2 regions of the Photobacterium sanguinicancri genome follow, and region 1 is predicted to be linked to the other one. Evidence: riboswitches for the same ligand, from Rfam matches in the RefSeq annotation. Region 1 holds a riboswitch; the other holds the start of a gene.
The links. Region 1 has a riboswitch for cyclic di-GMP ahead of OCU87_RS11755 (lytic polysaccharide monooxygenase). Riboswitches for the same ligand answer to the same signal wherever they lie in the genome.
Positions count from the first base shown of each region.

Region 2: another riboswitch for cyclic di-GMP. It lies ahead of OCU87_RS10190 (TfoX/Sxy family DNA transformation protein); the one in region 1 lies ahead of OCU87_RS11755 (lytic polysaccharide monooxygenase).

Region 1 is NZ_AP024850.1:2,512,060-2,519,528, reverse strand. It holds gene OCU87_RS11765 (LytS/YhcK type 5TM receptor domain-containing protein) at 1-801, opposite strand, end outside; gene OCU87_RS11760 (L-lactate MFS transporter) at 880-2,106, opposite strand; cyclic di-GMP riboswitch class I at 2,600-2,689, shown strand; gene OCU87_RS11755 (lytic polysaccharide monooxygenase) at 2,792-4,312, shown strand; gene yiaY (L-threonine dehydrogenase) at 4,655-5,803, shown strand; gene OCU87_RS11745 (TadE/TadG family type IV pilus assembly protein) at 6,457-7,035, shown strand; gene tadF (tight adherence pilus pseudopilin TadF) at 7,040-7,469, shown strand, end outside.
Region 2 is NZ_AP024850.1:2,131,798-2,139,266, reverse strand. It holds gene lpdA (dihydrolipoyl dehydrogenase) at 1-1,313, opposite strand, end outside; gene OCU87_RS10200 (carboxymuconolactone decarboxylase family protein) at 1,324-1,947, opposite strand; gene OCU87_RS10195 (hypothetical protein) at 2,091-2,483, opposite strand; gene OCU87_RS10190 (TfoX/Sxy family DNA transformation protein) at 2,809-3,399, opposite strand; cyclic di-GMP riboswitch class I at 3,525-3,630, opposite strand; gene purR (HTH-type transcriptional repressor PurR) at 3,907-4,911, opposite strand; gene OCU87_RS10180 (heme ABC transporter ATP-binding protein) at 5,242-6,057, opposite strand; gene OCU87_RS10175 (FecCD family ABC transporter permease) at 6,054-7,091, opposite strand; gene OCU87_RS10170 (heme/hemin ABC transporter substrate-binding protein) at 7,119-7,469, opposite strand, start outside.

The sequences.
Region 1 (7,469 bases):
ATAATGGCCAAGCGTTATGCCATTGGCATAGGCTGAGATGAATTCACGGTCAGTGATAAAGACAGCATCGGCTTGAGTTTCTCGGCGAATAATGTCACAGATCTGGGCCAAACTATCAGAATGATTTTTCTTAAATAAAGGCAGCGTTTGGTTAGCGATATCTAACGATCGTTTTGCTTGTTGCGCGGCAAAGCGGTCACGTTCGTTGTGAACATCTTGGATACGTTTAATGATCAAGCCTATGCTTGCAGAACCGAGCACCATAGGTAAACCAATATTTTGAACAATACTGGCAGCCAAATTTTTGTCATCGGCCAGCAGGTATATCAATGCCATGGTTAATACTTCACAAAACATCCCAGCCGCAATACCCCAGCAGATGTAATGTTTTTTATTACCAAAATGGTATATCAAGGTGCCACAGATCCCAGCGAAGGTACTGGTAATTAAGCAAGGTATGGATGTTGGACCATCAATGTCGATTAGAAAGCGGTGAATACCTGAAATTATCCCTGCGGGTAAACCGACCCAAGGACCGAAGATAATACCGCCTGAAATGATTGAGATAATACGGACATTGACCAAAGAGCCTTCTACATTCACTCCGGTATAGGTACTGAAAATCGCGAAAAAGATGAATAAAAGAGAGACAAAGATGAGTTCAGTCGGCTTCCGCTCTGATTCATCTTTATGCATGATGTCTTTGAATACGCGTGCTTGTGTTAATAAGAACAATGCTGACAGCATGAATGCCGCGCGTTCCAACACATTGAATAACATCTGTAAATGTTCAAGGAACAAGCGAGATACTCCCTTTAACGGAAAAAGCCCTTAGAGTGAACATAAGGGCTTGATAGCAAAATTAATAATCAGTTGTGGTTAACACATCACAGGCTGAAGAGGTTGTGTCTTGTTCGGTAATTTAACGGTGAGTGAGAACACGATAGAAATGACCACCAATGCTAGCATCACTGAGAAAGTTGCTGTAAAACCACCAAAGAAAGCCGCAATGACTGAGCCGAAAAAGCTACCAATACCAAAGCCTAAATAAATGAAACCATAATTTTTGGTTAGGTTATTTAAGCCAAAAAAGTCACTAACCAAAGATGGGTACACAGTAATTGTGCCACCAAAACTAAAGGCAATGCAGGCAATCGCCAAGTAAAAACTTGATTGTTCTAGTGTGACTAAACGTAAGCACACAACACCGACCAAGCAAATAACCAGCGCAATGCTGATAACACGAATACGCGCTATTTTATCTGACAACACGCCAAGAACCAAACGACCAGACAGGTTACACACTGCGATAATAGCAACAGAAGTTGCAGCGGCTGCTGAATTAAGGTGAACAAAGTTTTCGCCAATGTCTTTTGCTACGCCAATAACGTAAAGACCAGACATACAAACCGTTAAGAAGATAAGAGACAGAATCCAAAATTGTGGTGTTCTGAATGCCTCTGCAAGCGTGAAGTCTTCTGAGATTGGCGCTGCCATCTTGGTTTGCGCTTCAGTTTTACTTGCTTCTTGATGGATCGGCGCGTCACGCATCATCATACCGCCAACTACCACACAACACATTGCAATGATGCCCCACACGCTAAATGTCATTTCGACACCTGAATGGGTTAAGAAGTACATGTTAATGTATTTGAAGCCTAAGCTACCTAAACCATAAGCGCCGATAGCACATGCTGATGCAACACCTTTACGTTCAGGGAAAAACTTCACGCAGTTTGATAGCGTCATCAAATAACCCGTACCATCGGCAAACCCGACCAAGAACCCCGCGACTACATACAACACGATTAGGTTCGGCGCATAGGAAGTAATGATTAGGCTAAGCCCCAGCATAATACCCGCACTGATAGTAACTTTACGTACCCCGAAACGCTCTTGCAGCTTACCTGATAGTGATGAAGCGACGGCTAAGGACAGGCTTAAAATACCAAATGAAAAAGCTACTTGGCTGACGGGGGTATCCAGTTTGCTCGCAAGAGGCGCATTAAACAGGCTCCATGTATAGACAGAGCCAAGTGCAAATTGGGTAATAATAGTGCCCAACAGCGTCCACAGACGGCTAGGTTGCTTTGTTGATGATTGCATGCCGCATTCTCCAAAATCGTTCATAGTCAAAATCGCATTGGATGTAGTAATACGCCTAACCGTCGATGACGCCAATAGCTTGTCAAAACTATAAAATGAGCGGCAGTTTATGGGCATGAACGGCACTATTTAGGCATGAGTGGCAGTATTAAGAGCTGGGTAAACGTTAGGTTTATAAAGAAAGAGAAAGTAAATGTTATCGTTCTCTGCGTGAAAGATGCTCGACTATTTATGCATGTAAATATTTAAAGACTTTGTTGAGTGTTGAACTGACCAAAGGTGAAAAATGACAGACAAGGTGCCGCCATTGGCCGTCAATATTCATAGAGATTAACGCGGTTTTCATCATTCTGATTTTAAAGAATTAACCCTGTATGTACATCATACTTATTGTAGCGAATAAGTGCTTCTGTGCATGGTATTTTGAGATAAGCATTCCACATCTAGCACGTCATTTTTGCCTTATTTTCCATACTGAATTTTCATAGGAGGAGTCAGCTAAAGGCAAAAGCTCTGAAAGGGGCTGGCGCAAAACTTCCGGCCTACGGTTTTATTGTAAAGCTAGGGTAGCGGGGTTATCTGAATTTGGATGATTCTGCTGTTTTACGTGTAACGTATATACAGCACGATACCATCCGGTAATTAGCTGGCTTCCTTTTATAATAATGAATACGGAAGCTATTACATGAAAAGTCAGTTTTCTTTCTCTATAGGCGTAGCTACTGCTGCTATTGCGGTTATCCCGTCTTTAGCACAGGCGCATGGCTATGCGACATATCCCAAAGCTCGTCAGGTTATTTGTAGTGAACAAGGTGGGCATTGGGGATCACAAGATGGCTCGACCATAGCTAATGAAGCATGTCGCGCTGCGTTTCAAGAATCAGGTACATACCCTTTTGTACAAATAAACGAGTTTGCAACACTGGTATCTGATTACAACAATATGGATGCTGTAAAAGCCGGCGTTAAAGATGGTTTAATCTGCTCTGGTGGTGACGCTAGAAAAAGTGGAATGAGTGTTCCTTCGATGCAGTGGCAACGTACACCGATGAAAGCGGGTGAGACGTTTACGCTTAAGTACTTAGCAACAGCACCGCATAACCCAAGTCATTGGCAAATTTACCTCACTAATACTAATTATAATGCGGCGCATAGCCGCTTGGCTTGGGATGATCTTGAGCTAGTCCAAGAGTTTGGCAGTATCGAAAAAGTGAACATTGATGGAACCAACTATTATCAAATGGATGTCACTTTACCAGCAGGCCGAAGTGGGGATGCAACACTAGTGACACGATGGCAGCGCGATGATCCTGCGGGCGAAGGTTTCTATAATTGTAGTGACATTAAATTTGACGGGGATGCGCCTACGCCTACGCCAACGTGGTCAAGTAAAGGCACGTACGTAAAACCTGGTGTTGTCGCTAATGCTGGTGACGCCGTATGGTTCCGTATTTTCTCAGAACAAGGTAATGAAGTCGTATTTGAGAAATTACCTATCACGGGTGCTAACGCAGACTTGAACGTGTGGTCGTACGAATTAGCTCAGCAGATCAATACTAAATATCCAACCCTTGCTCAAATTGGCGTTAAGAATGCCAATGATGAAATCGTCTATGAATCTTCTGATTTGCACCTAAACCAAGTGTACGTGACCAACAGCAATTATAACTATGCTTTAGATGTACGTGAGGGCGGTATTTTGCCTCCACCACCAATTTCGGTCGAAGGTTTGTCTGCTGAATATCAGCTAGATACAAACAACACCGTGGATATTTCTGCTGTGGTACGTTCGGAAGGGGATTACAGCATCTCAATGCAGCTGTTGAACCAAAGCAACCAAGAGGTTGGAAAAGCAGAAGGGCAGCTTAGCGGCCAAGCACCAACTTTGAGCCTGACTATTCCTGTTACAGCAGACGGTACTTTCCAGCTAAAAATCACAGCAACAGATACCAAAGGTACAGTTCAAACTGTTGAAGAGCGCACTGTGACGGTTAAACCAGCATCATCTGGTGGTGACTACGATTACGAGTATCCATCGAGTATTGGTAGTTACGATGCAGGAACTAAGGTACTCGCTAAAGATGGCAATATTTATGAATGTAAGCCATTCCCCGCAAGTGGCTGGTGTCGTATTTATGCGCCTTCAGCTAATCACTATGAACCTGGTGTTGGTTCACATTGGAGTGATGCGTGGATTAAACGCTGATCGCTAATCAGTAACTTTTCTTTCTAACTTAACCCCCATTGGATAGCGATATTCGTGGGGGTTAATGTGTCAGGTGTAACCCTTACTGTTTCGCCTGGGAATAGCTATGTTTTTCCATGTGGATTATAACTGTCTGATTTGTAGTTGTTTATAGTGATATCGGTCATGTTGTTCGTCTATTTTGGATACTTAAGATTGATAGTTTGCTCAAGATCAATTTCTTATTGATAGGTGAGGTGTTACATAAAGGCGGAGAGCAAAGCGAGATACTTTTTACATCTAGTGGTTTATCTGTAGATCGGCGTTTAGCGTAAAAAGTATTCGTAATTATGGAGAATTATAATGAGCAGTGCATTTTTTATCCCAGCAGTAAACTTGATGGGTGCAGGTTGTTTAACTCAGGCTGTTGATACCATTCAAGCACACGGCTTTAAAAAAGCGCTTATCGTAACTGATAAAGTTTTGAACCAAATTGGTGTAGTTAAACAAGTCGCAGATTTGCTTACAGCACGCGACGTTGAATCTGTTGTGTTTGATGGCACTCAGCCAAACCCTACAACTGGTAATGTTGAAGCGGGCCTTAAGCTACTTAAAGATAACGAGTGTGATTTTGTAATCTCACTGGGTGGTGGTTCGCCGCACGATTGTGCTAAAGGTATTGCGCTTGTTGCTTCTAACGGTGGCAAAATTGGTGATTACGAAGGTGTTGACCAATCTGCAAAACCTCAAATGTCGCTAGTTGCTATCAATACAACGGCTGGTACTGCATCTGAAATGACACGATTCTGCATCATTACAGATGAAGAGCGTCATATTAAAATGGCGATTGTTGATAAAAACACAACACCGTTATTATCAGTAAATGATCCAGAACTAATGCTTGCAAAACCGGCTTCACTAACAGCAGCAACAGGTATGGATGCACTAACTCACGCGATTGAAGCATATGTTTCAACTGCGGCAACACCAATCACTGATGCGGTAGCAATTAAAGCGATTGAATTAATTCAAGCGCACCTTCGCACCGCGGTTAATGAAGGTCAGAATATCGAAGCGCGTGAGCAGATGGCTTATGCTCAATTCATGGCTGGTATGGCATTCAACAATGCGTCATTAGGTTACGTACATGCAATGGCGCACCAACTAGGTGGCTTCTACGATCTACCGCACGGTGTGTGTAATGCAGTACTGCTTCCTCACGTACAGCGTTATAACGCAAAAGTATGTCCAGAGCGTCTTTCTGATGTAGCAAAAGCGATGGGCGTTAATGTTGAAGGCATGACTGCAGAGCAAGGTGCTAATGCAGCATTAGAAGCTATTCAAGTGCTATCTAAAGATGTAGGTATTCCTGCTGGCTTAACCGAGCTTGGTGCTAAAGCGGAAGATATCTCAATTCTTGCGGATAACGCATTAAAAGATGCTTGTGGTTTTACTAACCCTAAACAAGCTACACACGAAGAAATCTCAGCGATCTTTACTGCGGCGTTGTAATACCTTCGTATAGCAAGAAAACAGAGTCAACAAAAGGCAGGTATGAATATACCTGCCTTTTTTATGCATAAAAATATGTTGTTCTTCTATTTCCCTTACGCCAACTAGCCATCGTTTATTACTCAAAGTAAATTAACGAATAAATATGTATTTTAATTGTTTATTCGTAGTGAGAACGTCAGGTAACTAGAAAACACATCTCTATCCTCTCCCAAAAAGCGCCCCATTTAAGTAAAATTGATGTTTTTACAATTTAATAAATTGAGTAAATAGCGGTTTGATGCCATAAGTGTAATATGTTTTATAAAATATAAAGATAATCTTAAATTAAAAAAGAGCATAGGTTTGACGAGAGCTCTCTTTGTAGTGTAGTGAAAGGTAGGCATCAAACCTTTAGTTAATTTTGTACACATAGGATGGCGTTGATTGTCAATATTACAGCTAAATCCCTGTTTAACATGAGCCATTCATCGTCAGTATGATGATATTTCAATGATACCTCTCGTGAATCTTGCTAGATTATTGAGCAAAAGCATAAATTTGTAGATATGCGCGTCAAATAATTGTCATATCGGTTTTATCAATGTAAGATGCGAAACTTATAAAGTCTGAGGTGCTGGAAATCTCAGAGAATAACTAATAAAAATATAATAATGATTATGAATAGACCAAGTATAAGCAGCCAAAAAGGCGTATTTGCAATTGAGTTTGCATTAGGCTTTATTGTGCTATTTATGTTCACAATGCTTATTTTTGAAACCTGTCGTGTGACTTACATAGCTGCTGTTTTGGATTATGCTACGGCTGAAGCTGCAAGGGATGCTCGCGTTCAGCTGAAAGAAAATGAAGAGTATAAAAAATACGAGTTTGTTGATTGTAATACTTTAAGCAATAGTAGTGATAAGTCCCATTGCCTTAGAGTTAAGCAAATTGGTAAAGATCAATTTTCTCAGTGGTATTATAGCTTTATAAGCACAAATGCAGGTGTTTTGTGGGATGTGTTTACTAGTGCTAGTGATTATTCATTAAATGTTGATGCGTACTTAAGCCCTGTCGATTTCGCAGCCAATAAAAAAACAACTAATTGGAATAAAGCGACACTGGCTGAATATACAGTTACATACACGTATCGCCCTTTAATGCTGCAGGCGTCGTTTGCAGAAATGCCCATAACAAGACGACTTATAGCAATTCAAGATACAGCATTGTTTAGAGAAAAATTAAAAGGCTAGAGCTATGAGTAATAAAATTAGTCAAAAAGGAACGTTCAGTATTGAGCTTTCATTTGTTCTATTAGCTATGGCTGTGCTTTTGTTTTTTATATTTGATCTTGGCTTTCAAGTTATTCAAAAGAGCCAATTAAATAGAACGTCATACTCATTGGTGTCTGTTTTAAAGGAAAGAAAAGCTTTTTACAGCCCGAACTCAAGAGATACAAATTGGACAATAAATCAGTCACAAGCAGATCAAATGCTACAGATGGCAAAAAAGCTCCAAGGGAATAATGCAGATATTAGAGTGAGTATTGGCTTTAAAAGCGGCAGTCAGGCTGAAGTTTCGCTTAGTGCTGGTGATAATTCATTGACTTGTGATAGTAGGCCAATACCTAACACGATGACTCAGGGAAGTAAGCGTGATTTAAACGTATACCGCGTGACTATTTGTA
Region 2 (7,469 bases), 380 kb from region 1:
AGCAGTTGGTCAACCATTTCGACCAAGGTAACTTGGCTGCCTAATCGTTGGAAGCTTTGTGCGAGTTCACAGCCAATCGGCCCGCCACCCAGAACAAGGAGTTTCTTGGGTTGTTCTTTTAGCTGCCAAATAGTGTCTGAGGTAAGGTAGTTAACATCTTGTAGACCCGGAATATTAGGAACCAGTGGGCGAGCACCCGTCGCAATCACGATGTTTCGGGTGGTAATGCGCTCACCGTTTACTTCTACTTCCCATGGCGACAAGATACGCGCTTCACCAGATACGCAGTTCACACCTAACGACGAATAACGTTCAACAGAGTCATGTGGCTCAATTTTGTCGATGACAGTATGAACGCGCGTCATGACTTGTTTAAAATCGACTTTCACATCGCCCGTAGTAATGCCGAATTCTTTTGCTCGGGTAATTTCAGACATTGCATGTGCCGCACGAATAACAGCCTTTGAGGGTACACAGCCTGTATTTAAGCAATCGCCACCCATTTTATGACGTTCAATTAACGTTACTTTTGCTTTTACTGCTGCAGCAATATAGGCACTGACTAAGCCACCCGCACCCGCTCCAATCACGACCATGTTTTGGTCGAATTTTTCAGGCGGTGTCCAGTCAGCATATACGCGGCGCTGCTCGATAATGCCCATAACAAATTTCGCGACCAGTGGAAAAACCCCTAATAGCGCGAGAGAAATAAGCACAGGGGCTGAAATAATGCCACTGAGTGAATCTATTTCGCCAAGTTGGGTACCCGCGTTGATATAAACAGCCGTACCTGCCAGCATCCCTATTTGGCTGACTAAGTAAAAGCGTTTGGTTGATAGCGGTGTTAACCCCATTAGTAGGTTCACCAGAAAGAACGGGAACACTGGGATTAATCGCAGTGTGAATAGATAAAAAGGACCGTCTTTTTTAATGCCTGCATTGATAGGCGCAAGACGATGCCCGAATTTAGCTTGTACCCAGTCGCGAAGAATATAACGGCTAAATAGGAAAGCGAGTGTCGCACCAATGGTGCTCGCAAACGAGATTAAAATCAGGCTCCACCAAAAACCAAATAATGCCGCACCCAGTAGAGTCATGATTGCCGCGCCCGGTAAAGAGAGTGCCGTTACAACAATATAAATCGAAAAGTACACGATACTCGCGAAGAAGGGACGTGCTGCTATCGTATCTTGCAATGCGACTTGCTGCGCCTTCGCTTGCTCTAATGTGAAGTACTGGCCTAAATCAAACAGGAACCAACTTCCAATAAGCGTGGCAATTATGGTAATGAGCAGTAGTTTCTTTTTATCCATGAGATAACTCCTACGATTTACTTGATGGTGGAGGTTGTGTAGCCGATGACGCGTCCTGTTTATCGGCCGAGTTGTTATCGTTCAGTGCAGATGTGATAGGGATGGAGCAAAAGCCTTGCGCAGGCACATCTAGCGCGGTATTAAACTTAGCTGATAGATTTTGAAAAGCGATCAGTGCAGTAAGTTCAACGAGGCTATCTTCATCAAACCACTGTTGCAGATCAGCTAGCATCGTTTCTGTTACTTTTTGCCCTGTAATAGTCATGGCTTCAACATAATGCAGCACCGCTATTTCTTCATCGGTGAATAAGGTGATGTTTTGTTGCCACTGGGAGAGGGCTTTGATCTTTTCAACAGAATCACAACGCTCTGCTAGGCGCATTCCATTGGCATCGACGCAAAACTCACAATCATTAAGCTGTGAAACACGGACACAAACAAGAGAGCGCGTAACAGGTGAAAGTGGAGAGTGGCGGCGATCAAGGTAGCCAAAAAATCCTGCGACTAACCAAAAGAGTGGTGGACGGCGTCCCCACAGCAAAGAAGGGTTCAGTTCTGCGCCGAAATTACGCTTCTGTAGCCAAAGTAATGGGCGGACAAAGATGGAGTATTTGTTTTTTTTCGCGAGGCGCACTGCGTCGTTTCCTTATGAACACATGATATAGCACCAATGCTATACCAAGGTAATAAAGGAGACCCAACGAAGGACGCAAATATTTCAATTAATTAGAGAAAAACTGAAAATAGCCGCTGAGTGTCTGTAATTTGAGCAGCTTTTTAGTTAATGGCTACTTCTACAGCTTGGCTACGTTCTTGTTGCACAACACGGTTATCCGGAATATCAGACAAAGCGATATAAGCTGATGCGATGAAAGGCAGGCATGCAAGGACCAGTGTTTTGCCAATGTGATAGTTTCGATACCAGTATTTACGAGCGCGAACTTTGAGTAATACGCCCCATACAATCAGCATGATATTAAAGCCGCATGTCAGGGTAACTGTATCAATGAGTGCATTAAGTGGAGCCAGTTGCTGAGAGACTAGTAGCATGACTAAAGCTGGAGGGAGTAGGCTAAGAAGAACAAAGGCACGGAATAACTTTGGCCATTTGTTAAATTTGTCTTTGAATATGTGGTCTGTTTGCCCAGGAAAAGGCTTTGAACAGAGCATACTTGCCTCACTTTTTGCAATCTATAAAGAGACTGCACGTTGGTTATGGCGAAGGTTATGAAGCGTCATTAAAGTGGCGCTACCTTCATGCAACAGTTGCCATAAGTAGTTAAAAACAATTTTTTGACGTTGGTTGTTCTGCTGCTAGCCAGTATTTTACTTATTTAAGGTAAGATTAAAAGTTAACTGATGCTTTTGTGAACAGTATTTGTGAGAAGAGTCAATCTTTGACGTAATCCTGACATTCAGGAGGCTGGAGCTATAAAAAACGAGGCCAAAGCCCCGTTTTTTATATTGTAAAAAGTGTTGTTTTTGACCGAATGGCTTAAGGTAATAAACCTAACAACTCTCCGCGTCTTGTTTCACTGATCACCGACCAATGTCTGCCGCTGATCGCGCCTTCTAAAGCCCAAAGCAACTCGATGTTGAGATTATTATCATGTGTATCGAGTAGTGCTTTATAAGCATCAATAGCGCCAACTTCTACAAGCTTGTCGACAGTATCAATACCTACTTTTTTCAGCATACGTTCATTCGCTAACCGTAAATTGGGTAAATCTTTGATACGTGAAGGCCCAACTTTACTTTTTGTTTCTTTGTCGTTATTTGCACCGTCTAAAGAACCGCGTGCGTGTTCAATGATCATCTCTGGAGTATTCCACCAGGTATCAGGTATTGCAAAATGCTTAGTCACAACGGGAAAACCGCGTTTTTCATAAACATAAGGGGTTAAGTCAGCTTTTTTAAACTGCTCAATATTTTTAGCATTGGCACGAAGGTGTAACTTATTTTTTACGACAAGTGCAAACATCGTTTCACCTGAAAAAATGCCAAAACCGCCAAACATGGACCGTGATTTAACACTGTCAAAGCAGTCGAATAATTTTAGGGTGTCTTTAAGTATTGGTTTATCCATGCGACTTCTCGGTGAAATAAATCTGGGAGTCACCTAACATATAAGCGAGGAGTTTAGATTAGCAAAGCACACTTAATATATGTCAAAAGCATGTCAAATCCTGAAGCAGGTTTTGCGTTAAATCCATCGGTAACCCCGCTACCTTAAAAGTGTTAAATGTTACCCAAATAACACTCTGTTAGGCCGGAAGCTTTGCGTCCCATTCTTTCAAATGGTTTGCCTTGTTCGTGACTGAATAAGCATATCGTAAATAGCAGAAAATCGTTTAACTTACGGGGGTCAAAGTGTGATGTTGCTTCAATTATTACTATTAAGAGAGAGAGAATATTCAGGTGTGAAATGAAATGAGCAGTAAATTGAAGAGAACTATTTCAATTTTATAAGTAAACTTATTGTTATAGATTAAGTGTTTGTGTGAAAAAATCGAATTTTAAGCGATGTGAATTTATAAAAAAACCGACGTTTAATATTGTCGGTTTTTTGTTTTTTTATGCGCAATAAGAATAATTAATTGAGCTTATGAACTGACTTACGGACAACGAGTGCCGGTGACATTTCAAAAACACGGGTCTCATGTTTTTTATCTTTTACGCGTTCCATCAAGATTTCAATCGCTGTTTTACCTAAGCGGCGTTTAGGCTGGTGGATTGTTGTCAAAGGTGGCGAGAAGAAAGGTGCTAGCTCGATATTATCGTAACCAATGATTGAGATATCTTCAGGCACTCGAATTCCATGTTGAACGAAAGTACTGATCATCGCCATTGCCATAATGTCGTTAAAACAGAAGATAGCAGTAGGGCGCTCTTTCATTGCAATAAACTGTTCAGCTGCTTGTACGGCAGTCTCACACTCGAAGTCACCTTCAATGATCCAATCTTCATTAATATCTAGATCAGCTTCACCCATCGCTTTTTGGAAGCCTTTCAAGCGTTCACGACAGGTTGATTTTTCATTGTGGCCAGATAGACAGCCAATCTTAGTGTGGCCATTTTCGATAAAGTGCTTGATCGCGACATAACCACCGACTGCTGCGTTATCTTGGATTTTATCTGTGTGTGGGCTTTCTGGGCCCCAGTCCATCACAACCATAGGTAGATCACTTTGGCGTTCTAATAGATCTAATAAACGCTGGTCGAGATCTGAACACATAACCATCAAGCCATCTACACGCTTTTCAGCCAGCATGCGCAAGTAATCACGTTGCTTAGAGAGGTTACCTTCGGTGTTACATAGAATTAAGGTATAGCCTTCTTTGTAACAGTATTCTTCTACGCCATGTACAACTTCAGCAAAGAACGGGTTAGTCGATTTCGTTACTAACATACCGATAGTGCGAGTAGTATTACATTTCAGGCTGCGAGCAACAGCACTTGGCGCATAGTTCAGTTCATCGACGGCAGCCAACACTTTCTTCTGTGTTGCTTCTGCTACGAAGCGTGTTTTGTTTATCACGTGAGAGACTGTTGTCGTTGAAACACCAGCCATACGTGCAACATCTTTAATCGTTGCCATAGTTATTCTTCTAATAATTGCAATAAAGAGGGTCTAGCTAAGCCATCCAACACGCCTACTCTTTTTACGTTGAGTGCATGTGTCGCTTTAGACCTTCCATAAAAGTGAAAAGCCGCTTCTCTAGGATGAGCGGCTTTTATAGATTAGGGTAGCGTTACATTGTTAATCGCTTGCGTTCACATTTTACTGAGTGTAGCGCACAGTGCAACGTTTCTGTTTATCAAGATGGTAATACTTGATAGACATCAACAATAATAATGTAACTATGGTGATTTTTGATGCGTTAGTATGCATTCGCATGGGTAATGTAATAAATACGCAAGTAAAGTGCTACAAAATCACGGGGTGTTTGTGCACCGGATGCTCTGTCATAGTGACTGGCCAACCGTAGACTCGTTCAATGTTACTCGGTTCGAGTGCGTGCCACGCATCGCCATCTGCTTGTATTTTGCCATTATTCACAATAATCAAGCGATTGGCATATTGTGCCGCTAGGTTTAGATCATGCAATACAACGATAACGGCAGCGCCAGCTTTAGCCATGTTCTGCGCTAATTGTAACGTCTTATGCTGATGAGCCAAATCAAGAGCCGATGTGGGTTCATCAAGCATTAGAATCGCATTTTCATTTGCTTCACTCAGTTGTGTCAGAATTCGCGCAAAATGAACTCTTTGCTTTTCTCCGCCAGATAAAGAGGGATATAACCTGTCGGCGAGTGTTGTGACATCGGTCTTTTCCATCATTTCAGCTGCTGTCGCCGTTGCATCCGCGCGGGGAAGATCGAGTGGTAAAGCACCGAGTTCGACTACTTCTTGTGCGGTAAATGCAAAGCTTAAACTACTGTGTTGAGGTAAAACGGCTAAATATCGGGCTAACGCTTTAGCTGGCCACTTAGCTTGGTTCTTATTATGAATGCGGATATCACCTCCTGCATCCAACTCGCCACACAGTACTTTGAGTAGTGTACTTTTGCCTGCGCCGTTAGGTCCAAGTAATGCGGTCACCTCACCATGCCTAATCTCGAGATTAAAATCATCAAGTAAGATTTTACCACCAAGGCTGAGGTTTAACCCTTTAGCTGCGATCGCAACGCTATCATGGTGGGTCGACTGCCATTGATCAGATATATGAGCATCAACCATCATGATAAGCGACCTTTTTGTTTAATAAGTAACAGAATAAAGAAGGGGGCACCTAAGATGGCGGTAATGATCCCTACGGGCAATTCAGCGGGAGCCGCAATAACACGGGCGATCATATCTGCAATCAGCAAAATTAATGCGCCAAGCAAGGCTGATAATGGCAGTAAGCTTTTATGGTTAGGCCCGGTAAGCATACGGCCTAAATGTGGAATAATAAGACCAATAAAGCCAATCACGCCTGTTAGCGATACGCACACTCCCACACCAGCAGCACACAACAAAATTAGGCTGCGTTTTAATGCTTGGACATTCACACCCATGTGTTTTGCTTCAGCTTCGCCAAGTAGAAAGGCATTTAGAGCGTTGGCCTTGCGATCAAACACCCACATAAGAATACCGAATGTTGAGAAGGCGAGTGCGATACCTGGCCATGTAGCACCCGCGAGTGATCCCATTGTCCACAGTGATAAATCACGTAGAGCTTGGTCATCGGCAAAGTAATTCATTAAGCCTAAAGCTGCGCCAGAAAGTGCTCCGATAGCCACCCCAGCGAGTAGCATGATAGTAACGGATGTTCCGTTTTTATCTGTCCCCAGTGTATATACCAACCAAGTACTTACTGCGCCACCAAGAAACGCCATGATAGGCACAGTACCTAATGTTAATAGGATCGGGAAAGATGATGCTAAAGAACCAAAAAGAACAATAGCCAGTGCAGCACCTAAACTCGCACCACCTGAAACCCCAATGATGCCAGGATCGGCCAACGGATTTCGAAATAGCCCCTGCATAACAGCACCACATAAAGCGAGAATGGCACCAATCGCAATACATAATAGTGTTCTTGGCAGCCTTATTTGTTGGATCACTATCTGGATGTGTGCGGGTAATTCACTTTGCCAAGGCGTAAAGGCTTTTAAGCTTTGACTGAGAGTTATAGCCATAGGGCCAACAATCACGGATGTAGCCACCGCAAGGAAGAGCAAGCTCAACCCAACGGGGAAAACGATTTTTAATGGAAGTCTTTGGATTTGCATAACGGACACGTAATCAATACTCGACGATTAAGGGTAGAAAACGCGGTTTAAGCGTTCTGCTTCACTGAGGCTTTTAAGTCCAAGGCCACCAATAAGTGCCGTGCCATCAATAACAACAACGGCTTTATTAATGCCTGCTGGGGTGGCAGCAAGGAGTGGAAGTTCTTTGAATAGACCGTCAGCTTGGCCGATTGAGTTGTAAGTACGGCTACTTAGCATGATGATATCGGGTTGCATTTCAAGCATAGATTCCGCGGAAATCGGCTTATAAGACTCCACTTTTTGCGCTGCTGGGTTAATACCACCCGCAAGATTAATAACGGTATCTGCTGTTGTATTGCGTCCACCTACAGTTGCAGGGCGACCTTCATGAATCGA